Regions from separate parts of the Clostridium sp. HBUAS56017 genome, predicted to be linked through region 1. Evidence: predicted binding sites of a transcription regulator. Region 1 holds the regulator's gene; the other holds the start of a gene.
The links. The regulator HrcA, encoded in region 1, represses chaperone genes, less so after heat shock. The targets are predictions, from matches to a motif close to TGTTAGCACTCNNNNNNNNNGAGTGCTAACA.

Region 1 (16,689 bases):
AATTTGATTGGTTCGTATTTTTCTAATGAAGAAATCTTCTCTCCTTCTTGACTTGATGTTGAATTAACACTGATAACTTTCTCTATTAATCCCTCTAAATTTGTTTCAGCTTGTTTTTTAACCTCACCTTTCAAAGTAAATTGCTTATCTACGCTTTCAAGAGCTTGTTTTAATTTTGCATCTGACGCAGTTTCATCTACAGTCTCTCTAGGAGCTTTTATATCAATCCTAGCGATTTCACCTTCACTTAAATCATACTTTTTAGGTGCCACTGAAGTCACTAATAATACATATGTCACCATAAAAGTAATTACAAACAAAAATGTTCTCTTTGTATTATATTTAATATCTAAATTTTTTTGCTTTTTCATAACGATGTATCTCACCTTCTTATCTATAGACCTTTTATCAATTAGGTGTCACAGCTATATTCTGTTCAACTAAAAACATAACTTTTATTCTAACTTTTCCATCTTCAATATCCTGCACATTAATTTCTTTATTGGTTATTTGGGCATCATTAGTTAATGACTTTAATAGCGATTCTTCCAGCTGATTTGCTGCTTTCTTAACAATTTCATCTTTGTTTTCATTAACTTCTTTTTCTTCACGCTGAAAATACATAACCTCATTGATAACTCCTCTATTAGTTTCTATTTTATCATAATACTTAAATTTATTTATAGCTTTTTTTAAGTAAATTTTCCTACCACAAATATTTAAATATACATCGTTATCTATATGCCCCGTCCTTTCTAACTTCTTTCCGCTTATCTGAAGCTCCATCTCTTTCTCATAAAAAGTATTTGCTATTACAGTTCCCTTTGCAGGAACTTGGTATTCATCCCCTTCCCTTCCTTGAATTCCACTTATCAAAACATCTCCTTCTCTCACTATATCACCAGAAACCACCTTTGCTGTTCCTGAATTTACATATACCCTTTTAATTTCACCATCCATACCTGCTACACAATCTCCTATATGAGCATTAGTTAATTTTGGTGGTGTTACCTTTTCCTCAATTACTATCTTTAAAGTAGACCCTTCTATTCTAGCTCTTATCCAAAGTATATTACTGTTTATATCCTCCAACTTTTTTTCCAGAGCATAAACATTAATATCTCCTTTACTTATTCCAGGTTTTACACCAAGTTCAGTAAGCTCTTTTCTAATTTCGTATGGTGCTATATTTTCCTTTGTAGATATATCTACAGCCCAAATTTGATTTGATAATAAATATAGACCTCCTATAAAAACGACCCCACCTATTATTAATGAAATTTGCTTTTTCATTCTTGATACTACAAATATAAAACCTTCACGGTGAATAATCTTTACTTTTCCTCTACATTTTTTTACCACTTTCTCTACTTCACTATAATTTTCATAATCTATTTCTAATCTAATAGTAGTGATATCTATTCTGTTAGCCTTTTCAATTATTACGTTTTCTTTCCATAAAAGGTTTAAAAATTTTTCAGGTATAGGAACACTAACATCTAAAACAAGTTTTCCAGTTTTAAGTTTGTCAAACATTATCATATAGAATAACCTTCATAAATAATTGCTTTAAATTCACCACTTATTGTTATAGTGTCTCCCCCTATGTATAATATTTCAAAATTACCTCCTTGTACTTTTATAATTCCAACGCTAGTATTTATTTTCATTTCTTTTTTTTCAAAAGCTACTATACCCTTATAATTTTCAATAACAATTTCCCTATCACTTGTCACAATAATTCTAGGTGTATCCATAATTAATTCCCTTGGAATTTTCAACTTATCAATGATAGTTTCTTTATTTCTATTTTTTTTGCTCTCCACTTTTATCTCCCCTAATTATTTCTATCATTGTAATTTATGTTTTAAAGCAAAAAAAAATAACAAAAAGAACTCCTAAGAGTTCTTTTGCTATTTATTAGTTAAATATTCTTTAACGAATTGACTTACAAGTTTGCCGTCAGCTTTACCTAATGTTTTAGGTCTAACTAAAGCCATAACTTTTCCCATGTCTTTAATGCTACTAGCGCCCGCTTCTATAGCTGATTCTTCTACTATTTGTTTAATTTCTACTTCACTTAACTGCTGAGGAAGGTATTCTAGCAAGATTTCAATTTCAGCTTTATTCTGGTCTACTAAATCTTGTCTATTTCCCTTTTCGAATTCAAGCATAGCTTCTCTTCTCTGCTTGACTTCCTTAGCTAATATTTCAATAGCTTCTGCATCTTCAACTTTTCTATTATCAGTTTTTTCAACTAACAATATCGATGATTTAGCAGTACTTATAACATTAGCTTTAAATTTATCTTTAGATTTCAATGCAGCTTTCCAATCTTCTTGAAGTCTCTCTTTTATTGTTGGCATATATCATACCTTCTTTCAAAAAGAAATTGTTCTACTTGAACTTTCTCTTTCTAGCAGCTTCTGATTTCTTTTTTTTCTTTACGCTTGGCTTTTCGTAATGTTCTCTCTTCCTAACTTCTGAAAGAACTCCAGCTCTAGCACATTTTCTCTTAAATCTTCTTAACGCACTTTCAAGTGTTTCGTTTTCTCCAACTTTTATCTCTGACATTAATTATCCCTCCCTCCGCTAGCTAAAATCTCTAATTCAACTCAGCTACGGGCTTAATAACACACGGTATATTATACAATAGTTTTTCGATTGCTGTCAATAACTCTTATCAATTTATAGAAATTTTAACCTGGTGGCCAAGCTAAACTTCTTCCTCCAAGTACATGAAAATGCATATGATGTACTGTTTGGCCTCCATCTTTTCCTGTGTTATTTACAATTCTATAACCATTTTTATCAATTCCTAATTCACTAACTAGTTTATTAATAGTTTTGAAAATATGTGAAACAATTTCTGCATTATCTTCATTTAATGAATTTACACTTTCTATATGCTCTTTTGGTATCACCAAGAAATGCACTGGTGCTCCTGGATTTATATCATAAAAAGCATATACATTATCATCTTCATATATCTTCTTACTAGGAATTTCGCCTTTGATTATTTTGCAAAAAATACAATCTTCCATAAATTCACCCCCTTTAACTTATTTTAAATACGTAGCTACTCCATAATCTTCTTTTGCTTCTTCTATTCTGCAATTAACTATTTGCCCCTTCATATTTTCAGGCATATCATGAACTTCAACCTTTATATAATTTCTAGTATAACCTTCATAAACACCTTTTTTATCCCTTACTTCTTGTTCTATTAAGACATCTAAATCTTCTCCAATATAGTTTTCTATAAAGGCTTTTTCATTTTTATTATTTAAATCAATTAAAGCTTTACTTCTTTCTTCTTTGATATTGCCATCTACTTGATTAGGCATATCTGATGCCTTAGTTCCCTTTCTTGGGCTATATTTAAATACATGAGTCTTAGTAAGTTTAAGCCTACTTAAAAAATCGTAAGTTTCTTTAAATTCTTCTTCAGTTTCTCCTGGAAATCCTACTATTACATCAGTAGTAATAGAAACATCCTTAATATTTTCTCTTAAAACATTAACTATATTTTCATATTCTTCTGCACTATATCTTCTATTCATTCTCTTTAAAGTAGCATTGCATCCACTTTGAAGTGACAAATGAAATTGAGGACATAGCTTTTTCATATTCTTTATCTTTTCCACAACTTCAGGTGTAAAGAAAGCTGGTTCTATTGAACCTATTCTAACCCTTTCGATACCATCAAGTCTTTCTATTTTCTCTAAAAGATCTACTAAAGTTATAGTTCCTTCTAAATCTACTCCATAGGAAGCTGTATGAATTCCTGATAAAATTATTTCTTTAAAGCCATGTTCACTTAGCTTATTAATCTCTTCTATTACCTTCTCAGGGTTCTTTGAACATACAGATCCTCTTGCATATGGTATCAAGCAAAATGTACAGAACCTATTACATCCATCCTGTATCTTTAAGAACGCCCTAGTTTTATCTTGATATTCTTCTATATTAAGTTCTTCAAACTTATTATTTTTTAAAACACCTTCTACATGAACTTGAACTTCTTTTTCATCTCTTGCCTTATTAACATAGTATACCACATCTCCCTTATTTCTGGTACCCAATACAACATCTACACCTTCAATTTTTGATACTTCGCCTGGAGCCATTTGTGAATAACAACCTACAACAGCTATAACAGCATTTTCATTTTGCCTTCTAGCTCTGCTTATTATTTGTCTAGATTTTTTATCTCCCATATTTGTTACAGTACAAGTATTTATAACATATACATCAGATACTTCTGAAAAATCTGTCACTTCATAGCCATCTCTAATAAACTTTTCAGCCATAGCTTCTGATTCATATTGGTTTACTCTACATCCTAGTGTAGCAAATGCAACTTTCATTAAACTTTTCCTCCTAAATCCCCTAACTCATATTGTACTAAAGCTGTAGCTGTAAAACCTGCTGTTTCAGTTCTTAATATTCTACTGCCAAGTGTTATTATATAAGCTCCTTGATCTTTTAGTTCATTTATTTCTTCTTCCTGAAATCCACCTTCTGGTCCTATCATTATCCCCACTTTTCTTATAAACTTTAACTTATCCTTTTCTTTGAGATCTGCTATAAGGGCCTTAATTCCAAAATTCTCCGCATTTTCATATGGTACTAAAAACAAATCCATACTACTTAACTTTTTCAACGCTTCTTGGAATGTAATTGGGTCAGATACCTTAGGTATTATACTTCTTTTACTTTGCTTCGCAGCTTCTAATGCTATTCTATTTAATCTATCAAGTTTTTTAAACTCACCTTTTAATTTAACATCAACTCTATCAGTTATAGTTGGAATAAACTCTGTTATTCCAAGTTCAGTTCCCTTTTGAACTATTAAATCCATCTTTTGAGCCTTTGGCAAGCCTTGAAACAAATAGACTTCAATAGAGCTTTCATTGTTAGTTTCAATTTTTTCTAGTATATTAACAATAACTTCTGTCTTTGAAACCTCTGAAATTTCGCCTAAATATTCTGTACCATTACAGTTATTCAAAATTATTTTTTCACCTTCTGATAACCTTAAAACTTTGTAAATATGCTTAACATCATCACCAGTTATTCTGCCCTGATCCAAACTAACATTTTCTGGTGGTGTGAAAAACTTATGCATAATATTCCTCCTTATTTAAGTTTAGCTATAATACAATTCCATTCTCCGTCTTTATTAACTGCCAAAACTTCAAATCCGCATTCTTCTAACTTTTTAGTTACCATATCAACTCTATCGTGAATTATTCCTGATGATATAAAGTATCCACCTTCTTTAAGAACTCTACTAACATCTTCAGTTAATATGCATACAATTTCAGCTAATATGTTTGCAACTACTATATTGGCCTTGTCATCTATTACTTCAATTAGATTTCCATGTAATATTTCTATATTATTCAGGTTATTATACCCTACATTTTCTATAGCTGATTCTACTGCAACTGGATCTAAATCTACTCCAATAGCTTTTTTAGCGCCTAGTTTTGCTGCTGTTATAGCTAGTATTCCTGATCCACATCCTACATCTATTACTGTACTATCCTTTTCTACATACTTTTCTAAAGCCTGAATACACATCTTTGTGGTTTCATGGTCTCCTGTACCAAAAGCCATACCTGGATCAAGTTCAACTATAAGATCTCCTTTTTTTTCTTCATATTCTTCCCAAATAGGCTTAACTATAATTTTTTTACCTATTTTTGTTGGCTTATAATATTTTTTCCAAGTATTAGCCCAATCTTCTTCAAACATTTCTTCTGATTCAACTAATCCTTTTCCAATATCTATACCTAACTCTTTTATTTCTTCAACTTTTTCTTTTATATAAGCTAATATTTCTTCTATACTGTCTTCTTCTGAGAAATATCCTTTAACTACAGCTACTTCCCCTTTATGCTCTAAAACATTTATATCAGCAAAATCCCAAGTTAAAGGACCTTGTTCTCTACCTAATATATCTTCTGGATCTTCAATTGCTACTCCCTTACAGTTAAGACTATAAAATATACCTGAGATAGGTTCTAAAGCCTCACTCTTAGTAATAACTCTAATTTCTATCCATTTACCTTCCAAAAAAATCACATTCCTCTCTTCACTTTATCGACTAATATATAATTTTACACTTTTAAAAAGTATTGTGTCAATACAAACCCGCATTCTTACAGCATATTCTGAAGAATATAAGAATATTTCCATATATATGGCGAAGAATATTTCCATATAATAATAAATATTCTTCATCATATTTATTCTTTATTTTTCCTGGATCTCTATTTAACTACAACTCCTAAAAGTCCTACAATCTCCATAGCTTGAGATGGTGATATTATTGCTCCCTTAAGTTCTTTGCCAGTTAAATTTAAAGCTGATATTTCAGAATCTCTAAAATCAATTCCATTAAGATCCGTATTCATAAAATCAGCTTCATTTAATTTGCACTCTTTAAATTCCAAATTCTTAAATTTACTTTCTAGAAAAGTTGCGCCCTCTAAATTACAATTAACAAAACCTACATCCTTCATCTTACAATAAGCCATATCCCCATATCTCAAAACAGATTCATTAAACAAAACATTTTGCATATTGCTTTCTCCGAAATTGCTTCCAGTAAGTTTACAATTGTCAAATTCTACTCTATGAATACTTCCATCTGAAAAATCAATATTAGATAAATCACAATTTTCAAATTTAACATCTAATAAATCTATATTTCTAAAAACACAATTACTAAAAACTACATTTTTAAAATATGTTCCTCTAATCTCTATCCGTTCTTCCACATCTTCCACTAGATCTCCACTGACAAAACTATCTGTTAACTCTCTTTCATTGATCAAAACTTCATTAATACTTTCACTAAAATCAACTAATTCCTTGCTTAAATTAGGTTTATCTATTTTTGCTTTAACCATTTTTTATTCTCCTCATAAATACATTTCTTCTTAACCTACATAATAGCATAATTTAATAAAAAAATTACTTTCAACTTAATTATTACAAATTACGAAAAAAACTATCCTAAAGATACTCATCCCTAGGATAGTTTTTATTTTATTTACGGAAAAAGCCTTTTTTGTGCTTTTCTTCTTTAACAACTTCTTCTCCTGAAGCTTCCATAAATGCTCTTAAAGCTTCTTTTTGTTTTTCATTAAGATTCTTCGGAATATCAACTATAACTTTTACATATTGATCTCCTCGTCCACTAGAATTAACTCTTGGAACCCCCTTACCCTTTAATCTAAATAAAGTTCCTGATTGAGTACCTTCTGGAATAGTATATTTTACATCTCCATCTACAGTTGGTACTTTTATTTCAGTACCTAAAGCAGCATTTCCCATAGAAATATGAGCGTCAACGTAAACATCATTACCCTTTCTAGTAAACTTCTTAGAAGGAGCAACTCTTAATCTAACATATAAGTCTCCTGGTGAGCCACCATTTTCTCCATGTTCACCTTGCCCTCTAAGAGGCATTACATTACCTGTATCAACTCCTGCTGGAATATTAACAGTAATCTTTCTATTCTTTCTAACCTTCCCTTTACCTCTACAATCATGACAAGGTTTTTCTACAATCTTACCTGTACCACCACATCTATCACATGTTGTAGTGCTTACAAAATTTCCGAGAGGAGTCTGTCTTTGTACTCTAACTTGACCTGAACCTCCACAATGCGAACATGTAGTAGGGCTAGTTCCAGGTTCAGCACCACTTCCGTGACAAGTTTCACACGACTCACTTCTTGTAACAGATATTTCCTTTTTGACACCAAATATTGCTTCTTCAAAAGTTAAATTTAAACTATATTCAAGGTCATTTCCTCTTCTTGGCCCATTTCTTCTTTGTGAACCACCGCCACCACCAAAGAAAGTGTCAAAAATATCACCAAAACCGCCCATATCTGAGAAATCAAAGCCGCCAAAGCCACCCCCTGAGCCAAATCCACCGCCATTAAAATCAGCTGTTCCAAACTGATCATAACGTGCTTTTTTTTCAGGATCTGAAAGCACTTGATAAGCCTCATTAATTTCCTTAAACTTAGCTTCAGCTTCCTGATTCCCTTGATTCTTATCAGGATGGTACTTTATAGCTTGCTTTCTAAAGGCTCTTTTTATTTCATCATCACTAGCACCTTTTTGTAGCCCCAGGACTTCGTAATAGTCTTTATTTGCCATCTACTTATTCCACCACCTAGTATCTATATTGCTATTTTCTATTAAGATTTTTACTTAACAAAAGGGAAGACGACTTATTTTCTGCCTTCCCTCTTGTATTATATAAGATCAGCCTATTTCTGACAACTACTTATCTTCGTCAACCTTGAAATCTGCATCTACTACATTTTCATCTTTTGGAGCTGCTCCTTGGTTTGCTCCTCCCATGTTGTTTGGATCAAATCCTTCAGCTCCTGGTTGTGCCCCTGCATCAGCATATAATTTTGAAGAAATTGCATAGAATTCTTGAGTTAATTCTTCAACAGCCTTCTTAATAGCTTCTAAATCTTCTCCATCTTTAACCTTTTTAACTTCTTCAAGTTTAGCTTCTACCTTAGCCTTATCTTCAGCACTTACCTTGTCTCCAAGTTCACCTAAAGTCTTTTCTGTTTGGTATATAACTTGCTCTGCATTGTTATGAACTTCTATTTTTTCTTTTCTCTTCTTATCTTCTTCAGCAAACTTTTCAGCTTCCTTAACAGCATTTTCTACTTCACTGTCACTTAAATTAGTTGAAGCAGTTATTGTTATATTAGCTTCCTTACCAGTTCCTTTATCCATAGCTGATACTTTAACAATACCATTAGCATCTATATCAAATGTAACTTCGATTTGAGGAATTCCTCTTGGTGCTGGTGCTATTCCTGATAATGTGAATTGCCCTAATGTCTTGTTATCAGCAGCCATTTGTCTTTCACCTTGAACTACATGAATTTCAACTGAAGTTTGACCATCAGCAGCTGTTGAGAATACTTGGCTCTTCTTAGCTGGTATAGTTGTATTTCTTTCTATTAAAGGTGTAGCAACCCCACCTAAAGTTTCAATACCTAGTGTTAAAGGAGTAACATCTAATAATAATACATCCTTAACTTCTCCAGTTAATACACCTGCTTGAATAGCTGCACCTATAGCAACACATTCATCTGGATTAACTCCTTTTGAAGGATCTTTTCCTGTAAAGCTCTTAACAGCATCTTGAACAGCTGGAATTCTTGTTGATCCACCAACTAATATTACTTTATCTACTTGCCCAATTGAAAGTCCAGCATCAGATAATGCTTTCTTCATTGGTTCTACAGATCTTTGAACTAAGTCATGAGTTAATTCATTAAATTTAGCTCTAGTTAAGTTCATATCTATGTGCTTTGGACCAGTAGCATCTGCTGTAATAAATGGTAAGTTAATATTTGTTTGAGTTGATGAAGATAATTCTATCTTAGCTTTTTCAGCTGCTTCTTTTAATCTTTGAAGAGCCATCTTATCATTTCTTAAATCTATTCCATTTTCAGCCTTAAATGTTTCAGCTATATAATCCATGATCTTGTTATCAAAATCATCTCCACCTAGCTTAGTATCTCCATTTGTTGATAATACTTCGAACACACCATCACCAAGTTCAAGTATAGATACATCGAAAGTACCACCACCTAGATCATAAACTAAGATTTTCTCACTATGATCAGTCTTATCTAATCCATATGCAAGTGATGCTGCAGTTGGTTCGTTTATAATTCTTAATACTTCAAGTCCTGCTATCTTACCAGCATCCTTTGTTGCTTGTCTTTCAGCATCATTAAAGTAAGCTGGAACTGTAATTACTGCTTGAGTAACTGTTTCCCCTAAGTAAGCTTCTGCATCAGCCTTAATCTTTTGAAGAATCATTGCTGATATTTCTTGTGGTGAATAGTCCTTACCATCAATATTTGTTTTATGGTTAGTACCCATTTCTCTCTTTATTGATATTATTGTTTTATCTGGATTTGTTATCGCTTGTCTTTTTGCAACTTGCCCAACTAGCCTTTCTCCATTAGCTTGGAAAGAAACAACTGAAGGAGTAGTTCTAGCCCCTTCTGAGTTTGCTATAACAACTGGTTCTCCACCTTCCATAACTGCTACACATGAATTTGTTGTACCTAAGTCAATTCCTATAATTTTTCCCATAATTTATTTTCCTCCTTAAAAATAGATTTCTCTATTCTTTATTCTTTTATATATATTAATTTTAATTAATTAGCAACTTTAACCACTGAATGTCTAATTACTTTATCTCCTCTTTTATATCCTTTCATAAAAACTTCTGCTATAGAGTTCTTATCAAAGTTTTCATCTTCTATATGCATTACTGCTTGATGTAAATTTGGATCAAATTCTCCTGAAGCATCAATTTCTTCTACTCCTAGTTTTTCAAAAGATCCTTCTAATCCTTTAATAGTCATTTCTATACCTTTTTTAAGGTCTTCAACACTACCATCAGCTTGAACAGCTCTTTCTAAGTTATCTATAACTGGAAGTACTTCTTTAATTACATCAGCACATGCATCTGTATAAATACCTTCCTTTTCTTTAGCTGTTCTTTTTCTATAATTTTCATACTCTGCTGTAACTCTTAGAAGTCTATCCTTTAAAGTCTCAACTTCGTTAGTTAGCTTTTGAATTTCATCTTTATTTTTTCTAAGCATATCTAATTCGTCCTCTTTATCTTCCTTTGAATCATTTTGAACTTCCTGTTCAGTTAATATCTCTTCTGGATTTACTTCTAAAGTTTCATCATTTTCATTACTCTCTTTAGTAACTTCATCAACCTCTTGGTTAACCTCTTCATTTTCTTCTAGAACTTCTTTTTTTATATCTTCCATCATCAAAGCTACACCTCACCTCTTTATAATTTTGTTATTCTAATCCCTGACCTTTTAATGCATCATTTAGCTCCTTCATAACCTGTGCCATTATAGCTATTACTCTTGAATAATTAATTCTTCTAGGACCTATTAGTCCAATAGTTCCAATGGGCTTATCTCCTAATGAGTATTCAGCTGAAATTACACTGCAATTTTTAGCTTCTGGTATATAATTTTCATCACCAATCTTTATTGTTAGGTCACCTTTTGGGGCAATAAGCTCAACTACATAATCCTTATTATATAAAAGATTTAATATTTCCTTTGCATTATCAATATCGTTATACTCAGGGTAGTTAAATATATTGGTAGTTCCTTGCATAAATATTTCAGAAGAATTATCTTCTTTTAAAGTTTCATACAAAACTGGAACTATTGCGTTAAACAAATCATCATATCCTTTTAAGTCACATTTTAAATTATTAATAACTTCAAGGTTTATTTCTTGAATCGTCAAATTTGAAAGACGGGTATTAATCACCCTATTTATTTCTTGCAATTCTTCAACGGAAGGCATTTTATTAACTCTTATCCTATGATTTTTAATAACCCCATTATCTATAACTATAACTGAAATCAAATTATGATCATCTACCATAAGTAACTGAACTGACTTAATATAACTTCTCATTACCGATGGTGTTTGAACTACACAAGTTAAGTTAGTTAACTCTGAAAGCAAAGTACTTGCTTGTTTAACTATCTTATCAACTTCTAGCATCGCATTATCTATAATATATTTTTTTATTTGCAATTCTTCTTCTGCAGATAACATTGATTTCTTCATCAAATTATCCACATATAATCTATAGCCCTTACTAGAAGGTATTCTTCCTGCTGAAGTATGAGGTTGTTCTAAATATCCCATATCTTCTAGGTCTGACATTTCATTTCTTATGGTTGCAGATCCAACTCCTAAATCATACTTTTTTGCTATTGTTCTAGACCCTACAGGCTCTGCAGTACTAATATAGTCATTAATTATAGCTTCAAGAATTCTTATCTTCCTTCCATCAATAGCCATACCCTCACCTCTTTTTTGTTAGCACTCACTATACTTGAGTGCTAATGACTATGTAATTAATATATTATTTCTTTTTTTCTTTGTCAATTATGAATAAATTTAGCTATGTTTAATAAACTCAAATATTCATTAACTATCCTTAATTATCTAATAAATACTTTATTTTTCTTCCATTTACAATATCATATCACTCATAACTTGATTAGATAATTCAATTCCCCTCTGGCTTAAATATATTTTTCCCTCATTTCTAATTAATAAACCAGCCTTAATATTCTTATCTATTAACCTTTTATATATAGAATCTATATTCACTCCAAATCTAATGATAAATTCCTGTTCATCAATTCCCTTATTCATCCTAAGCCCCATAAACATAAATTCTTCTATATTATCTTCTCTAGAATTTTCGTATACCTCTTCTGATATGGATATATTTCTATTAACTCTATCTATATATTCAGAAATATCATCAACATTTTTTATTCTCTTATTTTCAACAAATGAACTTGCTGATGCTCCAACTCCTATGTATTCTTCACACTGCCAATAAACTTTATTATGAGCGCACTCTTTTTCACCTTTTGCAAAATTAGATATTTCATATTGATGATATCCCCTTGATATTAATAATTCTTTTCCCATTCTATACATGTCTCTCTCCTCTTCTTCTGAGGGAAGAGAAAGTTTTCCTTCACTATACAACCTATCAAAAGCTGTACCTTCTTCTATAATCAAACTATAACTTGAAATATGTTCAGGATTTAACTTAGTTATCTCATCTAAACTATTTAACCAATCACTTAAATTTTGATTTGGTAATCCAAACATCATATCTATGTTTATATTATTAAATCCAATTTCCCTAGCCAATGAATAATTTTTTATAAATTCTTCATAACTATGAATTCTCCCTATCTTTTTTAACAGTTCATTTTTTGTCGTCTGTAATCCAAAGCTTAATCTATTTATTCCACCTTTCATAATTATCTCAAGCTTTTTCCTATTTACAGTTCCAGGATTGCATTCCATAGACTTTTCTGCTTTATCTTTAAACTCTAATGCACTTATAGTTTCCATAAGTTTTTTCAAAGATTCTTCTTCTAGGTATGATGGTGTTCCTCCTCCAATAAACAAACTTTTTATAATATATTTATTGCACCTTTTTGTAATCTCCTTGCATAGTGCCTCTACATATTCATCCATAGCACCTTCTTTACATGCATAGGACGGAAAGTCACAATAGAAACATTTTTGCTTACAAAAGGGAACATGTATATATAAAGATATTTCCTTCATAAACTCCTCCTTCTGCTAATAAAAAAAGAGGAGATTAAAATCCCCTCTCAAATCTATACTTTAAGCTAATAATAGCTCAGCTTCTTCTTTTAGTAATTTTATCTTACTTTCTGCTTCCACAACTGAAAAATTATATACGTCTTTAAAATTGAAGAAATAATTTGCAAAGGCAATCTTTTTATCTCTTCTAATATCAAGTGATATAGCTATTTCATCTAAGAAATCAATTTCTTTATCTCCATAATCACCATCTACTAATGCTAATCCAACAAGTTCAAAGTATACTATTAACTTTGTTCTATTATTTGCAACTTTTAATTCATCAACTATCTCTTCAAAACTCATAGAATTCACTACTTCTTTATCTATGTTAAGTTCTTTTATATAATCATCTATTAATTCTTTTTCTTCTTTTGCGAAAACTTGGTCCACATTTGCAAATTGATTTACTAAATTAATGAAAGCTGTAGCTTGATTTTTATTTAACTCATTTAAAAACATAAAATCCCCCCGCATATTACTATTATTTTCTATAATTCCTAAAATAATTATAACTTATTTTATATATAATATTTCTTAAATAAATCTTAAAAAACTATTTTAGAAATTAATATTAATCAACTTTTAAAACTGCCATAAAAGCTTCTTGTGGAACTTCTACTGATCCAACTTGTCTCATTCTCTTTTTACCTTCTTTTTGCTTTTCTAAAAGTTTTTTCTTTCTAGAAATATCTCCTCCATAGCACTTTGCAAGTACGTCTTTCCTCATAGCTTTAACAGTCTCTCTCGCAATAATTTTTGATCCTACCGCAGCTTGTATTGGTACTTCGAATAATTGTCTTGGTATGATCTCTTTAAGTTTTTCAGCTATTCCTCTTCCTTTATGATAAGCTCTTTCACTTGGTACTATCATAGAAAGGGCATCTACTACATCTCCATTTAATAATATATCAAGTTTAACTAATTCTGTTCTTACATAACCTTTAAACTCATAATCTAATGATGCATATCCCCTAGTTCTCGACTTTAAAGTATCAAAGAAATCGTAAACTATTTCGTTTAATGGTATATCATAATTTATAACTGCTCTTGTTTCCTCCATATATTGCATATCAATATATGTCCCTCTTCTTTCTTGACATAACTCCATTACAGCACCTACATATTCAGTTGGAGCTATTATGGAAGCTTTAACTATAGGTTCTTCCATATAGTCAATTTCCGTTGCTGGCGGAAGGTTTGTAGGATTTGTGATATCAAACTTTTCTCCATCTGTCTTTATAACTTTGTATATAACTGATGGAGCAGTTGTAATTATATCCAAATTAAATTCTCTTTCTATTCTTTCTTGAATTATCTCCATATGCAACAATCCAAGGAATCCGCATCTAAACCCAAATCCTAACGCAACAGATGTTTCCGGCTCAAAGTTTAAAGCTGCATCATTAATCTGTAGCTTTTCAAGAGCTTCTTTAAGTTCATCATATTTAGCTCCATCTACAGGGTATATTCCTGAGTAAACCATAGGGACAGCTGGCTTATATCCTGGAAGAGCTTTCTTTGTAGGTCTATCTGCTTCTGTTATAGTGTCTCCAACTCTAGCATCTCTTACATTCTTAATTGAACCTGTTATATATCCAACATCTCCTGCACTTAGCTCTGGAATTGGCATTAACTTTGGAGTAAATACTCCAACCTCCACTACCTCATAAACTTTATTAGTAGCCATTAGTTTTATCCTTGTTCCTGGCTTAACCTTTCCATCCTTTATTCTTACATAACATACAACACCTTTGTAGCTATCATAATAAGAATCAAAAATTAAAGCCTTTAATGGTGCATCTTCATCTCCTTCTGGAGGAGGAAGCCTATTAACTATTTCTTCTAATACATCTGGAATATTTAAACCTGTTTTTGCTGATATCATAGGTGCACTTTCAGCTTCTATTCCTATAACATCTTCTATTTCCCTCTTAACTTCATCTGCTCTTTGAGATGGTAAATCTATCTTATTTATAACTGGAGCTATTTCCAAATCATTATCCAATGCTAAATAACAATTTGCTAAAGTTTGCGCTTGAATACCTTGAGTAGCATCCACTACTAAAAGTGCGCCTTCACAAGCTGCCAAACTTCTTGATACTTCATATGTAAAATCTACATGCCCTGGAGTGTCTATAAGATTTAAGATATATTCTTCTCCATCTTCTCTTTTATAAACAAGTCTAGCTGCTTGTGACTTTATTGTTATTCCTCTCTCTCTTTCAAGTTCCATATTATCTAAAACTTGAGCTTCCATTTCTCTTTGAGTTAGGGTTCCTGTTGCCTCTAATAATCTATCTGCTAATGTAGACTTACCATGATCTATATGTGCAACTATTGAAAAGTTTCTTATGTACTGCTTCCTATTACTACTCATATATTAAAGCTGCCTTTACTTAAGGACAGCTACTTCACCCCCATTATATTAAATCAGCTAAATTATATCACAAACCACTGACCCACTGTCAATAAAAAACCATACTTATTAGAAATACAGTTTTTATATTATAACTTTCTCAATCTTATCTCTCACTGAGCAAAAAAAATCTCCTATGTTTTCCACAGCTTTTTCTGCTCCTTCAATTAAGCTAGATTCTTTTTTTATTTTAAAATCTTTTCCCCCTACTCTTACTAAAACTTCCTTCAAATCATCTTTATATATCTTAATTAAAGCATTATCTTTTATAAAATTAGAAAATTCTTCTCCAAATGCTTCAGATATTTTTTCATAGTTCTCATTAGTATTATCTAGCGGGGATAAAGCTTTTGTATTAATTATGTTGACCCTAGTAAGTCCTGCAAGAATTAAAATAGCCATTAATAAATTAAATATTATTCTAAATTTTGTTCTTTTTTTCAAAATTGAACACCCTCCAAGATACTTTTATCCTATAACTACAGCCATAAAAACCTCTCTTCATTAAAGGTAAAATAACAAACTGCAGCTTCTGGACTAATTCCCTCTATATGGGAAATTAAAAACTAAGTTTAAGTAGAGTTAAAACTCTCTACCTAAAAAAGTTTCACTTTATATCTTAAAGGATGCTCACTTTATAGTCTTTTATACATATTTATTATCTATTTATATGCTCCGCAATTAACCTTGCTATATATTTTGCAGAGCCTTTAGCTTCAGCTGAAGTATTTACGTTAGCTCCACACTCAATTAATATTGAACTATCACTTAAACTTTCATTGAAAGCATTAATCCCATGATTATATGAATATATTTGTCTTATAAGTCCTGGGAAAAGCGCATTTGCCTTATTCAGGAATTCCTCTGCCAAGGCATTATTCTTTCCATACCTTGTGCTGTTTTTAGCAGTTACAAACATAAGCCTCGCTACATTCTCACCATTTATATTTGCTGTAACAGCCCCCTTATTATCTAAGGAGTCTCTATGAAGGTCTATTATCATT
Region 2 (16,689 bases), on a different contig from region 1:
TGAATAAATATGGTAATGTAATTGTGAACAAACTATTAAAAAAATAAACTACTGGAGGGAACATTTATGTTGAAAAATAAAATTAAAAGTATTGCAATTACATTAACTGTTGCTTTAGCGATTAGTATAGGGGTGTCAGTACCTGCGTTCGCTGTAGAGGTGAGGAATAATACAGAAGTAGCTAAAACGACTACAGTAACAACTACTACATTAGATTTAAGTACAATAGGCACAACTCCATACAGTGATAATATGATAAGAGAGTCAAAGGGCATTAAAAAGACTGCTCTTGTATGGGCATTAAAATATGGTGGACGTGCTGCTGCTGCTGTATTTGACCTTATAGGTGATAAAGCAGTTGCTACGTATCTTACAGAAAACTCATATGCAATAGGAGCATTTCTTGAGAGTATTTCAGGTGCGATTGAAGGTAAACTCCTATCATTTATGACTGGTGAATTAGGTATTCCTTTATATGCGGCTAGAATAATTACATGGGCAATAATGCAAGTTGTAGGATAATATGGGAGTGATTTAAAGATGGCAGAAGATGAAAAATACGAATTATTAAAATATCAGATAAAGACACTTCAATTAATGCTTTCTAGTGTAATAGATGAAAATAAATACTCTTTTCATATGTTTACAATAGACCACAATATACCTGAACAAAAGGTAAAAATGATTCTTAATAGTTTAAGTGTGTTAAAAGATAGGATTTTAGAAGGTAAAGTATCACAAGATATGAAAGCTTTTTATGGAGATACATTAAGTTCTTTGATTATAGATGAAAAGCCTACATACAAAGAGTATGAAAGCTTTATACAAACTCATATTGATGAACAGCTTAATACCAGATACTTATTGTTATCTTTAAAGAGACAAGGTATTCATATTAATGTTTGCCATTACTTACTTGAAGATATGGAAAATAATAAATAATATAAATTGAGCCATTGCCATTTTGGGCAATGGCTTTTGTGCATTAAAGTCCCATTTAGCGAATTAGTCATTAAATTTTAAATAAAGTTTCTCAAAGCTAAATTGTTTATCATTACAAATGGTATAGATGGGAACTTTGGAAATGGAACTGCTAATGCAGTAGTTCAATTCCAAAGAGATAATAATTTATCTGCAGACGGAATAGTGGGAAGAAATACCTGGCGTGAATTATTAGGTATGTAGTATAACACTTATTTAATTGCTAGTGTTTTATTTATGACGTTTTAAAATTCCGGATGTGCATTTTATGCATGTCTGAATTTTAAAATTTCTAACGTAGGTTTTTCTGACATTAGATAAGTTTTCTTTTAAATTTCGGGTGTATGTTTTATTGGCACTCGAAATATATTTATACCGTGCATAGTTTGCACACTAGATTCATTTAAATAATGAAAATTAGGGCATCTAATTAATTTTAGGTGTCTTTTTTGTATGTAAAAAATTAATTTAAGGAGTGATAATATGAAACTAAAACTTGTTAAACAAGAAAAATTCTTAGGAACAGTATGTGATTTTTACATGAATGAAAGCAATGAAATATTTATGAGTAGAACTCAAATAGGATATGCATTAAAATACAAAGATCCAAGTAATGCAATTAAAAGAATTCACATGCAATATAAAGAAAGACTAGATAAATTCTCTATTGAAGTAACGGGGGTACAATTCATACCACCGCAAATTAATAATAAGAATAATAGAATTTACATGTATACGGAAAGAGGGATTTATGATATTTGTAGAAAATCAAGGCAAAGTGTAGCAGATGATTTCTATGATTATGTATATGAGGTTGTAAATGGACTTAGGATAAATGGATTTTATATTGCAATTGGAAAAGATGATAAATGGTTAGGTGTGAGAAAGGATAGTAAAGCAACTAGAAGAGAATTTACAGATGAAATTCAAGAGTTTGTTTATTATGCTATTCAGCAAGGAAGTCATAAACCAGAGATGTATTACATTCATTTTACTAAGCTAGTTAATGAAAAGTTAGGAATACCAAAAGGAACTAAAAGAGAAGATCTTAATCAAAGTACATTACTGGATATAATGGCCATAGAGAGAGTTATGAGTATGAAATTGCCTAAGTTAATAAATAAAGAAATGCCATACAAGGATGTTTATAAAGAAATAAAGAAGTTGATATCTATAATATAAAATATACTAACTTTTTTTATTTCGCTTGATGAAATGTTTGGAAAATACAAAAATACTTGATAGCATATTCCTAATTAGCTATTGGGCAATTTTAACTGGTGTGAATTATTAGATATGTAGTATACTAATAAAGAATAAATAAGAAAACAGTTAACCTAAAGAGGGTAGAGTGGGATTAAGTTCCTTCTCTACCTTCTTTTTTTTATTTGCAAAATATTTCAAAAAAGGTGTTGACAATATACACGGTAACGTGTATTATAATAATATAAAGTAAATGGAGGTAAGGGATATGAAAGAATTAATGGTAAAGGCACATAAAATGACAAGAGGAATTAAAGAGGAGTTTCCAGAAGTTGATTATATGGCACAATTAGGGATTTGTATCTCTTATTTAATGAAAGGAGAAGATATGAGTAAAAGAGCAGACGAAATTAAAGAAGAATTAAATGTTTCTGATGAAGAAGCTATTTTATTAGAAGAAGTTGAAAGTTACTATCAAAAAGAAGAAAGTAGAGATAGTAAAATAGAAATGAGTTTATGGGAAAAAGGGAACATGAGAAGAGTATATATAAAATGTCCTTGGAGATGTAAGAATCAAAATGGAAAAGGAAATTACTTTGATTTAAATTTACATTGGTTAAGTGACAGATCTATAGGAAGACAGTTTTAAGGAGGATAAGAATGTTTAACTGGGATGATTTATTAAGCTTGAAAGAAGCTGCAGACAAATATGGCAGAGAGGAAAGTACACTTAGAAGGGCAATATCTAACGGTAAACTTGTAGAAGGTGTAGATTGTAAGAAATTTGGTAAACAATGGGTTATATTAGACAGCAGTATGGAAAGAATTTATATAGATGAAAGAAAAAATCTAAAAAAATAGTAAAATAATTCTAAAAAGGTGTTGATATTATACACGATAACGTGTATAATTAAATCATGGTTAGGAGATAACCAAATAAAAATAATGAAAGAGGTAATGAGAAATGAAAAATATCAGTAACAAATTAAAAGAATTAATGGAAGAATACAAAGGAGAAGAATGTACATTTTTAAAGATGGAATGTGCATTTTCAGAAGAAACAGGTCATGATCCACTTGATAATTTAGGAGTAGATGAATTACTAGAAGATGGAATAATATCATTTGATTTAGGTCAAATAGATAATGAAGCTAATGTAGATTATATTTTAAATGTTGAATTTGATGTAATAGAAGAAAATAAAGCAAATCCTTTAGAAACAGTAATTAAAATAACAGATATAGATATTGTTTAAATTTAATTAACTTATTAACCTTTAACACGTGGTGTAGGTTCTAAGTAGTTAATCCTTAAAAGCTACTTTCCAATTTTATTTTAAAGAGGTTTTAAGCATGGGGAAAGCAATAGATCATACAGGGGAAAAGATAGGTCGATTAACTTTATTAAAACGTAAAAGAGAAAACAAACGTACTTATTATTACTGTAAGTGCGATTGTGGTAATAAACTATGGATAAGGGCCGATAGTTTAAATGGTAATACAAATAGTTGTGGATGTTTTGGAGAAGAAAACTATTTTAAAGCTAAAGATATAACTGGTAAGAAATTTGGAAGACTTACAGCTTTAAAGGCTACAGATAAAAGAGATAAAAATAATGGTTCAGTTGTTTGGGAATGTAAATGCGATTGTGGGAAATTAGCTTATGTAGCCGAATATGTTCTTAATGAAGGAAGCATTAGAAGTTGTGGGTGTTTGGGAAAAGAAAACTCTAAGAACAATATGCAGAAAGCTATTAAAAAGCATTTAGAAATACACATAGTAGAAGGTACTAACATACCAATAATAAGTAGAAATAAGCTACAATCTAATAATAAAAGCGGTTGTACTGGTGTTAGATGGGATAAGACAAGAAAGAAGTGGATTTCCAATATAACATTTAGAAAAAAGGTGTATTATTTAGGGAGACATATAAAAAGAGAAGACGCAATAAAAGCTAGAAAACAAGCAGAAGAAAAACTTTTTGGAGAGTTTTTGGATTGGTATAATAATGTTTATTTAAAAGAACATAAATAAAATAAAAAGGCAGCAGCAAGGAGCAATCCAGCTGCTGTTTTTTTAATTCATTTTAATTTATTATTCAAATTGTTTGATTTTTAAGGCTTTGAAGTTAATTTCTATGTAATTTTTACCTGTTTAGGAGTTTATTTTATTAAAAATACATTACAAATTAAAGAAAATAAGCAAAAAAATAAGACACATTCCTATTTATTCAAGAAATATTGCCTATGTTAACCAGTATATAACCGATATATCCGATTATTTATCTCTATTTATTTTAATTTGTTATAACTAAAGTTGCAAATGTGATAATACACTAATTGTATCACTAAATTCAAGACGTTACAAGCAGTATAGAAGCATATATAATTAATGTATACCACGTGGGATTATAATATTTTGGAGGTTGCAAAAGATGAAAATAGATAGTATTGATATAAATTTTTATAATGAACATATTAACATAATAGTTACTGCTAGAAGAAGGCTAGAGAAGTTGTTTGAAGCATTAGAATCAGATGAAAAAATATGGGACACTATATTTATTACACATGAAAGTGCAGTAATTAGAAGGATGTATCTCAATTATTTGGAGTTATGGCATATGGAATATGAAGGAAAAAACATACAAATTAGATAAATATGTTTTTGAATATAAAGGATCCTTGTAATGATTGTGTGAAATAAAATTTAAAATTAGACAAAAATGTTAGAGCCTAGTTATAATAACTAGGCCCTTTTCTTTTATATTATATTGTTGGGTAATAAATATTTTCTGTAAAAATTAGGATAATAAATCATACAGAAAAACAAATCAAACATTCGAAATGCTTAAAAAACAGTTCATTATAATTCTTACCAGCTTTTATAAATGCTAAACATTATTTTTAAAAAAATACACTAAAACATAAAATTAAAGCTATAGAGAATAAAGCTAGTATAATGGCTATATCTATATGTATAAAACTTTTACTTTTCAAAAGTATCACCTCATTGTTAACTATTACCTTTATGTGGTAAAATTAATCAAGGGGGTGTTTTTATGGAAGAGGAATTAAAGAAATTAGAAAAAGAATGTAGTAAATATGATCAAATTTCTGGAATAGCTTTCATTATAGCTTTAATTAGTTTTATCATAATGTTTTATCACATTATATTTTTATTTATAGTTATAATATCAATCATAAGTTTTGCTAGTAATTTTAGAAAGATGAAATTAGTTATGAAAGAAATAAAAACAATAAAAGCCAAATTAGGATTGAATGAGCAAATTACTAATGAATCCAACGAACTTTTATGTGAAAATGAAATTATAGAAAGTAAAATAAAAAAAGATATAAATGAATTTGATGCAGATTTATATAATAATAGTGTAAATAAAAAAAGAATAACAACAGAAGAATTGTATTTAAATAAATTTGAAGCACTTGAAAAATATAATATTGATAAAGAATTGGACAAAGATTTTCTTAAAAAAATAAGAAGGAGTAATCATGAAGTAGATTACGAAAAGTTTATTAAGTTACCAGGAACAACAAAAAGGCCATACGATTTTATAGTATTTGATTTAGAAACTACAGGGTTAAAATATGATAGTAGCGAAATTATAGAAATTGGAGCTATTAAATTTATAAATGGAGCTCCAGTAGAAACATTTAATACATATATAAAACCTAAAAGAAAGATTACAAAAAAAATAACTTCAATAAATGGAATATCAAATGATATGGTTGAAGATGCTCCATCTATTGAAGATGTAATTCCAAGGTTTGTAAATTTTATTGAGGATTATGTACTAATAGCACATAATTCTGAATTTGATGTAAGTTTTATTATGCATCAAATATATAAAATGGGAATAAAAAAAATAAAAAATAGGGTTATAGATACATTAAAATTAGCAAGACAAAAAGTAAGGGAATATGATTTTGAAACTGATAGAAATTCTAAATTGAATAGTTACAAATTAGAAAGTTTAAAGGATTATTTTGGTTTGTGGAAAGTTGGTTCGCATAATGCACTTGACGATTGCAAAGTATGTGCATATGTGTATTTAATGATAATAGGTGAATATGGAGATATATGTTACGTATAATAAAAAGTTTAAATAATAAGTGTAAAAGTTGAAGGAATCGCTATAGTTAGAACCAGGATTACTATTTATCCTGGTTTTTATTTTTTTATTAGTAATACTTAGTAGGTTAAGTGTATATAAGACTTATCAACTATCTATTTCCAAAATTGATTATTGACATGGTATTTTAGTATATATAGAATATTACCAAGAAAAGGGGGCGACAACAATTTTTGAGAATGAAGTTATGTCAGTAGGCAAAAAGATTAAAAAACTTAGAAATATTATTGGAGTAACTCAAGAGGAAATTGCAGAAGGGATTTGTACCAAAAACTTAATAAGTCAAATCGAAAATAACAGAAAAAAGTTAACTTCTAATTTAGCAGTGGGGCTTGCTAAAAATTTTAATAAAATTGCTAAAGAAAAAAGAATAGACATTAATTTAATTACTGGAGATGAATTAATTAAAGACGAAGATGGCCAAGCTAACAACATATTCTTTTTGAATATTATAAGCGAGTTGAAAGAAACTAAAGAAATAGATAAACTGGAAGAAAAGTTAAATGAGGGTGAAAGATTAATAAAAAAATATAATATCGAAGACAGTATGAAAATTCATATGTATAAATTAGCAGCTAATATTTATTATTTTAAACATAAATATAATAGAAGTGATGAAATGTGTAGGAATGGATTAAAAGTATGTCTTAATTCAGGAAATACTTTAGATGAAGCAAGCTTTTATATTAATAAGTCGCGTAATAATGCAATGCGTCTGAATTATGCAGCCGCATTAGAACAACTAAATTTTGCATTAAAACTAAACAATGATATAGGAAATAATGAAGTTTCAAGAAGGATATATTTTAATAAAGCATTAATATATAAAAAGATAAAAAAAATTAATGAAGCTCTAAAGTATTTACAAATATTGATGGATCAATTTGAGAATGAAGACCAGAAAAAGGTATTGGATTTAAAAATGTTATATGCTAATTGTTTAATTGAACAAAATAATTTTGATGAAGCCGAACATGAGTATATTGAAATTCTTGATTCGGCAATGAAAGATAATGATAAAAATTTAATAGCTATGGCATATAGGAATTTGTCTGAACTATATTTAAATAAAAAAAAATATAAAGATGCAGCAAGATCAATAAAGGAATCTGTAAAAATCAACCCAAACAATTCACATTTTGCTGAAAATCTATACTTTGCAGCAAAAGTAATTAGATATATAAATGAAGATACTGAGAGATATCTTAGAAGAGCATTAAATATATATAATAAAAATAATGGGGAGAATGTGGACTTGGTTGAAAAAATAATTTACGAACTGGTATTGATTTATATTGAAAGAGAAGATGAAGAAAAATTAATACTGATGGCAGATAAAGCAAAAGTATTAAATATAGACTATTCTTTAATATATGCAGAGATTGGAGAATATTATAGAGGTCGAAATGAGGAGAAAAGCATATACTTTAGCAAGAAATCGAGGGAAAAAATTAAACAGATTAAAGAAACATAAAAAGAGGGAAAAAATTATCGCAAATTCCTTTATTATGTTACAATGTTAACTATAATAATGTCAAATTGGTTAACTTTCAGAGGGGGTGAGTAAAATGAAAAAAAAGATAATAACTATAATAGCAGGTACTATACTACTATTAAATGTGGTGTTTGTAGTAGACAAAAATACAAATGCTAATATTAATAAAAACCATGGAGTATCCAGTGCAAATCAAATTCGATTGCAAACAGATGATCCTGATGGGTGGTAAAAATAATAATATAAGAAATATAAAACGGAAAAATTGTTGCAAGACAAACTAACAGAAACAGGAAAAAGTTAACCGGTTCGACATGAATTTGGTTAACTTTTTTTAATTTGCAAGATGGAAAAATTTTTTATATAATCAGTTCATTGAAAAAAAATAAAAAACAGTGCACATAAGAAGTTGGCCAACCTCTATTAAAATGGAGGTAAATGTGGGGAAAGATAAAATAGAAGAACTAAAAGAAAGATTATATAGAGCAATAGATTTTCATGGAAGAGATTCACCTATAGTTTTGGAAATTAGTAAGGAATTAGATATTTATATAGTAAAAGTAATGAAGAGAAATAATATATAAAAGGTGGGGGACTATGTTAGACAAAACATATGAATTGGATAATAATTATATTTTGGAATTATTAGAAGAGGAAGAAGATAAATTAATAGAGCAGTTATGTAGTGTTCTACCAAAAGATACACTATTTATATTTTCTAAATTTTTAGCGGTTGAAAGTGAAATAAAAAGGTTGAAAATTACAACAGGAAAAGATTTGCTATTTAAGACTTAATACAAGCGCATATTGATTCATAGATTTATAAATTTATAAATTTATAAGGATAATATACTTAAAGAGAACCTATATTATATTTAAGGTTCTCTTTTTATAAGTCAAAAATACGTCAAAAATCAATTTAATATTGTTGGTTATTACTAATAATACAATTTTAAAAGAAGTCTCATAATATATATATATTATTATTTATTGTGAAAGAATTATTACATTAATATATATGCTAGAGAGAACAAAATAAAGGTAGATTAGGTTTGAGGTATTTGAAACTTGGTATTATAAAATAGAGCATCATTATAATAGATATGTAAGAATAATATAATATTGATTGCAGTCAATAGAGAATGTACAATAAAGGATATAATATAAAAGGTATGGAGGGCGTAATATTTGGATGAAAAAACGGTAGTAATAAGACTTGTTGTAGCCTTCTTGTTAGGTGCAGCAATTGGATTGGAGCGAGATTTAACAAATAAAACTATAGGAATAAAAACCCACGTGATGGTATCATTAGGTTCAGCTTTAACCATGATATTTGGTATTTATATGTCTCAAGAAAACAACCTAATTGACCCAACAAGAATTTCTGCACAAGTAGTATCTGGAATAGGTTTTTTGGGAGCGTTATGTGTATTAAAAGATCGTAATAATACTATATTAGGGTTAACTACAGCATCATCTATATGGGTAATGGCATGTATAGGGATTGCTGTTGGAGGGGGATTTATAAGTGGAGCTGTAACTACAACAGTTCTTATATTAATAAATCTTATATTTGTTTCAAAAATAAAAAGAATAATTAAAAAAAGTTCTATTTATAAGAGAAGTCATGATGATTGTGAGGAATAAATTGAATATGTATAAAAGCAGTGGTGGAGAGGTTAATTCATTGCTGCTTTTTTTATCCTTTTCGTCTAGCAGATTTTGATTTTTTTATTGGTATGTACACATCTCCTGGATGATTTTTAACAAAATTTAAATAACGTTTTATTTTCTCCTCATTCTTTAATCTTTCTATAGTATAAAGTCTATAAGAGAGTTCACTATTAGTATAGAGAGCATGGATTTGACAATGACATGTTCTGCATAAAAAAGCTATATGGGAGTCCCTTCCCCCTTTTTCTACTGGAATTAAATGATGTTTAGTTATTTCTGATATTTCCCTGCCACAAAGCTCACATCTATATTTTTTATTCATAAAATACTCACCCTAGATAATAGAATTATAATTGGAGAGATTATATCATTTTTGTATGAAAAAATCAAAGATAGGGGGAAAGTTATGTTCCAATTTGAAACTCAATTAGATAAGTTGAAGCATGAGGTGCTTACAGAGGTAGCTAAGTTAGCAAAAGAGGACAAGCTAACAAAGGATGAGATTGAAAAAATTCCTTACGAAGTTATAAAGGGAGATACAGCTATGTATAGGTGCTGTGTTTATAAAGAAAGAGCTATAGTTCTGGAGAGGGCAAAATTGGCTTCTGGCTTCTTGGCCAATGGAGATACGATTGATGAGGATTTTATAGATATAACTCCAGATGAGCAGATAATATATGTCATTGAAGCTGCTTGTGATAAATGTCCAATAAATAAATATAGTGTAACTGATTCATGTAGAAATTGTATAGCGCATAGATGTCAAAAAGCTTGCAACTTTGGAGCAATAAGTTATGTTGCAGGAAGGGCTTATATTAATCAGGAACTTTGCAAGGAATGTGGCATGTGTCAAAAAGTTTGTCCTTATGATGCTATTTCTGAAGTTATGAGGCCTTGTAAAAGGGTATGTCCTACAGGTGCACTGGATGTAAATCATGAAAATAGAAGGGCTATTATAAAGGAAGAAAAGTGTGTTAATTGTGGAGCTTGTATGTCAGCATGCCCATTTGGTGCTATATCAGATAAAAGCTTAATCGTTCCGGTTGCAAAAGCTTTAAGTAATAAGGAAAGGATATATGCAGTAGTTGCGCCAGCAATAACAGGACAATTTGGAATGAAGGTATCCTATGGGCAAATTAAAAATGCAATTAAGAGGATAGGATTCAGGGATATGTATGAAGTAGCTTGCGGTGCTGATGCTGTTACTGTTCATGAAGGCGTCGAGTTTGTAAATAGGATGGGAAAAGAACAATCATACATGACTAATTCATGTTGTCCAGCTTTTCTGAATTATATTGAAAAAATATTTCCTAGTGAAATAGGTAATATATCAGGTACTGTATCGCCAATGATAGCTACAGGAAGATATATTAAAAAAAATCATCCGGATGGAAAAGTTGTATTTATAGGACCATGTACAGCCAAAAAGGGGGAGGCTGTTAAGGAGGATATTAAAGATGCGGTGGATTATGTGTTAACATTTGAGGAGTTGGTTGCTCTTTTTGATGCCTTTGAGATAGATGTTGAGAAATGTAGTGAAGAAGTGGTTGATGATGCTTCTATATTTGGCCGTGGTTTTGGAGCATCAGGAGGATTGACCGCAGCTATTGAAAATTATATGAAAGAAAGCGGTATAGATGTTGAATTTAATGCTATAAAAGTTTCAGGCGGAGCAGAGATAAAAAAGGTTATGAAGCTTACTAATATAGGCAGACTTAATGGAAACTTTATTGAAGGAATGATGTGTGAGGGGGGGTGTATTAATGGCGCTGGGGCAGTAGTACCGTATCAGAAAGCGAAAGGTATATTTAATAAGATAAATGTCAATGCTAGAAAGAAGACTGTTTTATCAAATGATATTATTAATGATTATATAGATATTAACTTAGAAAGAATTAATAAAAAATAGGACATGTGAAAAATCAAGAAAATATGAGTAAAACAAAGAAATACAATAATAGTTTTGAGTAATGGCCATTAATGGCGAGATAATATAAAAAAGAATATTTGAATAATATGGATACAGGATATATTATAATTGTATTAGCACTCATTAAGAGTGAGTGCTAATACAAGTTTTTATGTAGTAGTTCTATAGAACTATTTTTATAATCTTAATTTAATTAGATTAAGAAAAGGACAGAAGAAAATAAAATTATATAAATATTAAGGAGGTTTTTCAATGAATATCAAACCACTTGGAGAAAGAGTAGTAATTAAGAAATTAGAGGCAGAAGAAACTACTAAAAGCGGAATAGTACTAACAGGTACAGCTAAGGAAAGACCACAAGAAGCAGAAGTAGTTGCAGTAGGACCTGGAGCTGTTGTAGACGGTAAGAGGGTTGAAATGGAAGTAAAAGTTGGAGATAAAGTTTTATATTCAAAGTATGCAGGTACAGAAGTTAAAGTTTCTGGAGAAGAGTATACTATTTTAAAACAAGAAGATATTTTAGCGATAGTTGAATAGGAGGTAATAGAGATGGCAAAAACATTAAAATTTGGTGAAGATGCAAGAAGATCTATGCAAATAGGGGTAGATAAATTAGCTGATACAGTAAAAGTTACATTAGGACCTAAGGGAAGAAATGTAGTATTAGATAAAAAGTTTGGAGCACCACTAATAACAAATGACGGTGTTTCTATAGCTAGAGAAATAGAGTTAGAAGATCCATATGAAAATATGGGAGCACAACTTGTAAAAGAAGTTGCTACTAAGACAAATGATGTTGCTGGAGATGGAACTACAACAGCTACTCTTTTAGCACAAGCTATTATAAGAGAAGGTCTTAAAAATGTAACAGCAGGAGCTAATCCAATATTAATTAGAAATGGTATAAGAAAGGCTGTTGAAAAAGCAGTTGAAGAAATTCAAGGAATTTCAAAACCAGTAGCAGGTAAAGAAGACATAGCTAGAGTTGCAGCTATCTCAGCAGCAGATGAGGAAATTGGTAAGTTAATTGCTGATGCTATGGAGAAGGTTGGTAATGAAGGTGTAATTACTATCGAAGAATCTAAATCAATGGGAACTGAATTAGACGTAGTTGAAGGTATGCAATTTGATAGAGGATATGTATCACCTTATATGTCAACAGATATGGAAAAGATGGAAGCTTCTTTAGATAATCCATACATTTTAATAACTGATAAGAAAATTTCAAATATACAAGAAATACTACCAATACTAGAACAAATAGTTCAATCAGGTAAGAAGTTATTAATTATAGCTGAAGATATTGAAGGAGAAGCTATGGCTACTCTTGTAGTTAATAAGTTAAGAGGAACATTTACTTGTGTTGCTGTAAAAGCTCCAGGCTTTGGTGATAGAAGAAAAGAAATGCTTCAAGATATAGCTATTTTAACTGGTGGAGAAGTAATATCTGAAGAACTAGGAAGAGATCTTAAAGAAGTAACTATCGAGATGTTAGGCCAAGCAGATAGTGTTAAGGTTACTAAGGATAATACAACTATCGTAAATGGTAAAGGAAGTTCAGCAGCTATTAAAGAAAGAGTTGGCTTAATTAAGAATCAAATTGAAGAAACAACTTCAGAATTTGATAAAGAAAAATTACAAGAAAGATTAGCAAAGCTTTCTGGTGGAGTTGCAGTAATCAAAGTTGGTGCAGCTACAGAAACTGAACTTAAAGAAAGAAAACTTAGAATTGAAGATGCTTTAAATGCAACAAAAGCAGCAGTAGAGGAAGGTATTGTACCAGGTGGTGGAACAGCATATGTTAATGTAATAAATGAAGTTGCAAAATTAACATCAGATGTTCCAGATGCACAAGTTGGTATAAATATAATCGTTAGAGCTTTAGAAGAGCCAATGAGACAAATAGCTGCAAATGCAGGAGTTGAAGGTTCTGTTATAATAGAAAAAGTTAAGAATAGTGAAGCTGGTATGGGATACGACGCATTATATGGAGATTATAAGAATATGATAAAAGCTGGTATAGTTGATCCAACTAAGGTAACAAGATCAGCACTTCAAAATGCAGCATCAGTAGCATCAACATTCTTAACAACAGAAGCAGCTGTTGCTGATATTCCACAAAAGGAAACTCCAATGCCAGGTGGAGCTCCAGGAATGGAAGGAATGTACTAAAAAGAATTTTTAATACTAAAAATCTCGTAATGAAAAATTTCATTACGAGATTTTTTTGTTTTTCTTCATAAATTTGAAAGAATTATGGAAAGTTTTTTGTAAAAAGTAACTTGTATAATTAGTTGTAGCAAGAGGAGTGAGGGGAGAAGGATGTGATAAAGATAATGATTTTTATAATAAGTGTTGTAGTTGTAATTTTAGTAATAAAAGCAATAATAGGTAGTAAAATTTGCACAGAAGACAGAAGTCATAACCTTGATGAAAAAATATTTAATTTTCTTCAAAGTAATGAGAATCGTAAGTATATATATTCCAAGGCGGTAAAACGAAATAAAGGTAATTCCTCTAATACTTGTGTCTATTTTTTAGCAGAATTATTGAGGGAAAATAACTTTATGGTGCCAAATGAAACAAAAAAGGTATCAGAAGTTTTAAAAATGTTAAAGGAAGATGGGTGGAAAAAACATAGCAATTATGAAGAATTAAAGCCTGGAGATATATGCTTTACCACAGATAGTGACGGGAATAAGGATGGAATTCCAACACATACTTATGTGTTTATGAAATGGGTAAAGGAAGGAAGTTATGATTTTGCCTATGTATGTGACAATCAAGCAAAGGATTATAATGGGAGGCTTTATCATATTAGAAATATAAGGAATGTAGAAAAGACAAATGGTTTTAAGAAGGAGGCGTTTGCATTTTTTATGAAGAAAAGTTAATTGGAAGGTTCTCTAACCAGCATGTATAATAGGGGAAGAGGGGGAGTATTATGACAAAATTTAATGTTCTAATGGTAGACGATGAATATGAAATACGAGAAGCTGTTGAAATATATTTGAAAAATGAGGGGATAAAAGTATTTCATGCAGCAGATGGGATAGAAGCATTGAGGGTGGTTGAATTAGAAGAGATACACCTTATATTAATGGATTTAATGATGCCTAAGATGGATGGAATTAAAGCTACATTTAAAATTAGAGAAAGCAAAAACATTCCTATAATAATGCTTTCAGCAAAATCAGAGGATACTGATAAAATATTAGGTCTTAATATAGGTGCTGATGATTATATTACAAAACCATTTAATCCAATGGAATTAGTAGCTAGAGTTAAATCCCAATTAAGAAGATATACAAGCTTAGGTCAATACGATGAACAGGTTGATGATGAGGTAAATGTAAGAGGACTTATATTAAACAAAAGTTCAAAGATGGTAATAGTGGACGGAAAGGAAAAGAGCCTAACATCATTAGAATATAAAATATTAGAGCTTTTAATGACTAATAGGGGAAGAGTATTTTCTATTGAAGAGATATATGAAAGGGTGTGGGATGAACCATTTCATAATTCTGAAAATACTGTATCAGTTCATATAAGGAGAATAAGAGAGAAGATTGAAATTAACCCAAGAGAACCAAAATATTTAAAGGTGGTGTGGGGAATTGGCTATAAAATTGAAAAATAAATATACAGTTGGAATAGCTTTTGTTATATTAATTTATATTCTTGGTATTTCATTGCTGACAGCAAATGATTTAATAAAAAATAAAGAGTATTTAAAATCAGATGTTTATTTTACTAGTTCACAATTTCAACATGATTTAGTTAGTTATTTTTATAATATAAAAAATCTTAATGAAATATATAAGGATTATTCACTAAAATCAACTGATGATAAGGTCACAAATAGTGAATTAACATTATCTAAAACATTGTATGATACTGATTTAAGCAATAGGGAAGATGAAATAAACGGCAAGTATAAATATGAGATAATAAATGCTGCACAGCAAGATAATAAGAATGAGGTTAAAAGACTAACAGAGGCAAGAGATAAAGAACTTAATGAAATAAAATTAGAAAATTCTAAAACTATCGAGGATTTTAAAAAAGAGATAGTAGCTTATAAAAATAGAGATTATGAGAATATTAAAAGAGCGGTAGAAGACAAGAGTATAATAAAATATTATATTGCAGATAGTAAAAATAATGTCATAGATACCAATATAGAAAATATTTCAGATATAGATGAGTATATTGAAAAGACGGCTTTGTATAGTATTAAATTTCCTTATGAAGTTAAGGAGTTTGATAAAATGACCTATATAAATATGTGGGCAGAAGCAAATAATAAAAAAATTTATTTTGTTGTATCTAAGGATATTGATAAAAATAGTTTCATATATAAAAATTATAATTATTATAATTCTGTAAAAGAAAGACTGCATAAAGAAATTGTAATCGGAATTGTATCATTATTAATAGGACTTCCTTTACTAATATTGATATTGAAGAAAAACAATGAATATGTAGCAATCTTAAAAAACATAGAAAAGTGGTATAGAAAAGTACCCCTAGATATACAATTAATTATATTTATAATTTATATGTTTATAATGATGAAATATATAAATAAAGTGGTGTTCTTTAGTAAGCCTTATAGGTTTGGGCAAGTTTATATACTTACTATTGTAGCAGTGTATATATTATATTTAGTTATTAATGTAAAACAGATAATATATTTTAAAGGAAATAGAAATGAATTTAGAATAGGGATTAAAAAATGTTTAGTTAATAAATTATTAAGTAGAATTAGAGAAAATTCTAAGTTCCAAAGTATTAAGTTTAAAACTAAAATCATGACTACACTTACTTTGCTACTTGGATTAATCACATTAGGTGTTTTTGCATGTATAAAAAATTCAAGAGAAGGGTTTGTAATAGTCATAGCAATATCATATATATTATTTTACATGATATTCATGATTTACTATATTTTTAAGATAGGTAGATTTGTCATTGGAATTGCAAAGGGCACAGAAGAAATAGTGTTAGGAAATCTTAATTACACTATAGAGGAAAAAGGAAGAGGCGAGCTTTTAAAGATAGCTAATAATATCAATAATATGAAGGCTGGAGTTAAAGAAGCTCTTAAAAGTGAGATGAAGAGCGAAAGGCTCAAATCTGAGCTTATAACAAATGTATCGCACGATTTAAAAACTCCATTAACATCTATTATTAACTATGTAGGATTATTAAAAAAAGAGGGGATATCTAATGAAGAGGCAGATAGATACAT

Region 2: the regulator HrcA is predicted to act here: its motif matches at 11,547-11,577, upstream of groES (co-chaperone GroES).

Annotation. Positions count from the first base shown of each region.
Region 1 is NZ_SULK01000001.1:345,448-362,136, forward strand. Features, by position in the region: gene FAY47_RS01820 (HDIG domain-containing metalloprotein) at 1-371, opposite strand, end outside; gene yqfD (sporulation protein YqfD) at 409-1,542, opposite strand; gene yqfC (sporulation protein YqfC) at 1,539-1,826, opposite strand; gene FAY47_RS01835 (GatB/YqeY domain-containing protein) at 1,914-2,366, opposite strand; gene rpsU (30S ribosomal protein S21) at 2,398-2,574, opposite strand; gene FAY47_RS01845 (histidine triad nucleotide-binding protein) at 2,700-3,044, opposite strand; gene mtaB (tRNA (N(6)-L-threonylcarbamoyladenosine(37)-C(2))-methylthiotransferase MtaB) at 3,063-4,370, opposite strand; gene FAY47_RS01855 (RsmE family RNA methyltransferase) at 4,370-5,131, opposite strand; gene prmA (50S ribosomal protein L11 methyltransferase) at 5,143-6,084, opposite strand; gene FAY47_RS01865 (pentapeptide repeat-containing protein) at 6,282-6,923, opposite strand; gene dnaJ (molecular chaperone DnaJ) at 7,063-8,187, opposite strand; gene dnaK (molecular chaperone DnaK) at 8,314-10,167, opposite strand; gene grpE (nucleotide exchange factor GrpE) at 10,233-10,862, opposite strand; gene hrcA (heat-inducible transcriptional repressor HrcA) at 10,897-11,928, opposite strand; gene hemW (radical SAM family heme chaperone HemW) at 12,103-13,227, opposite strand; gene FAY47_RS01895 (hypothetical protein) at 13,288-13,728, opposite strand; gene lepA (translation elongation factor 4) at 13,841-15,646, opposite strand; gene FAY47_RS01905 (hypothetical protein) at 15,770-16,129, opposite strand; gene FAY47_RS01910 (stage II sporulation protein P) at 16,344-16,689, opposite strand, start outside.
Region 2 is NZ_SULK01000012.1:38,909-55,597, reverse strand. Features, by position in the region: gene FAY47_RS11480 (hypothetical protein) at 67-522, shown strand; gene FAY47_RS11475 (hypothetical protein) at 541-942, shown strand; gene FAY47_RS11470 (peptidoglycan-binding domain-containing protein) at 1,045-1,185, shown strand; gene FAY47_RS11465 (BRO family protein) at 1,465-2,163, shown strand; gene FAY47_RS11460 (hypothetical protein) at 2,453-2,833, shown strand; gene FAY47_RS11455 (helix-turn-helix domain-containing protein) at 2,845-3,045, shown strand; gene FAY47_RS11450 (hypothetical protein) at 3,149-3,439, shown strand; gene FAY47_RS11445 (AP2 domain-containing protein) at 3,537-4,217, shown strand; gene FAY47_RS11440 (hypothetical protein) at 4,618-4,842, shown strand; gene FAY47_RS11435 (3'-5' exonuclease) at 5,245-6,297, shown strand; gene FAY47_RS11430 (helix-turn-helix domain-containing protein) at 6,524-7,810, shown strand; gene FAY47_RS20305 (hypothetical protein) at 7,905-8,063, shown strand; gene FAY47_RS11425 (aspartyl-phosphate phosphatase Spo0E family protein) at 8,272-8,415, shown strand; gene FAY47_RS11420 (hypothetical protein) at 8,429-8,626, shown strand; gene FAY47_RS11415 (MgtC/SapB family protein) at 9,020-9,478, shown strand; gene FAY47_RS11410 (HNH endonuclease) at 9,531-9,827, opposite strand; gene FAY47_RS11405 (4Fe-4S dicluster domain-containing protein) at 9,912-11,414, shown strand; gene groES (co-chaperone GroES) at 11,688-11,972, shown strand; gene groL (chaperonin GroEL) at 11,985-13,607, shown strand; gene FAY47_RS11390 (hypothetical protein) at 13,760-14,329, shown strand; gene FAY47_RS11385 (response regulator transcription factor) at 14,380-15,075, shown strand; gene FAY47_RS11380 (HAMP domain-containing sensor histidine kinase) at 15,053-16,689, shown strand, end outside.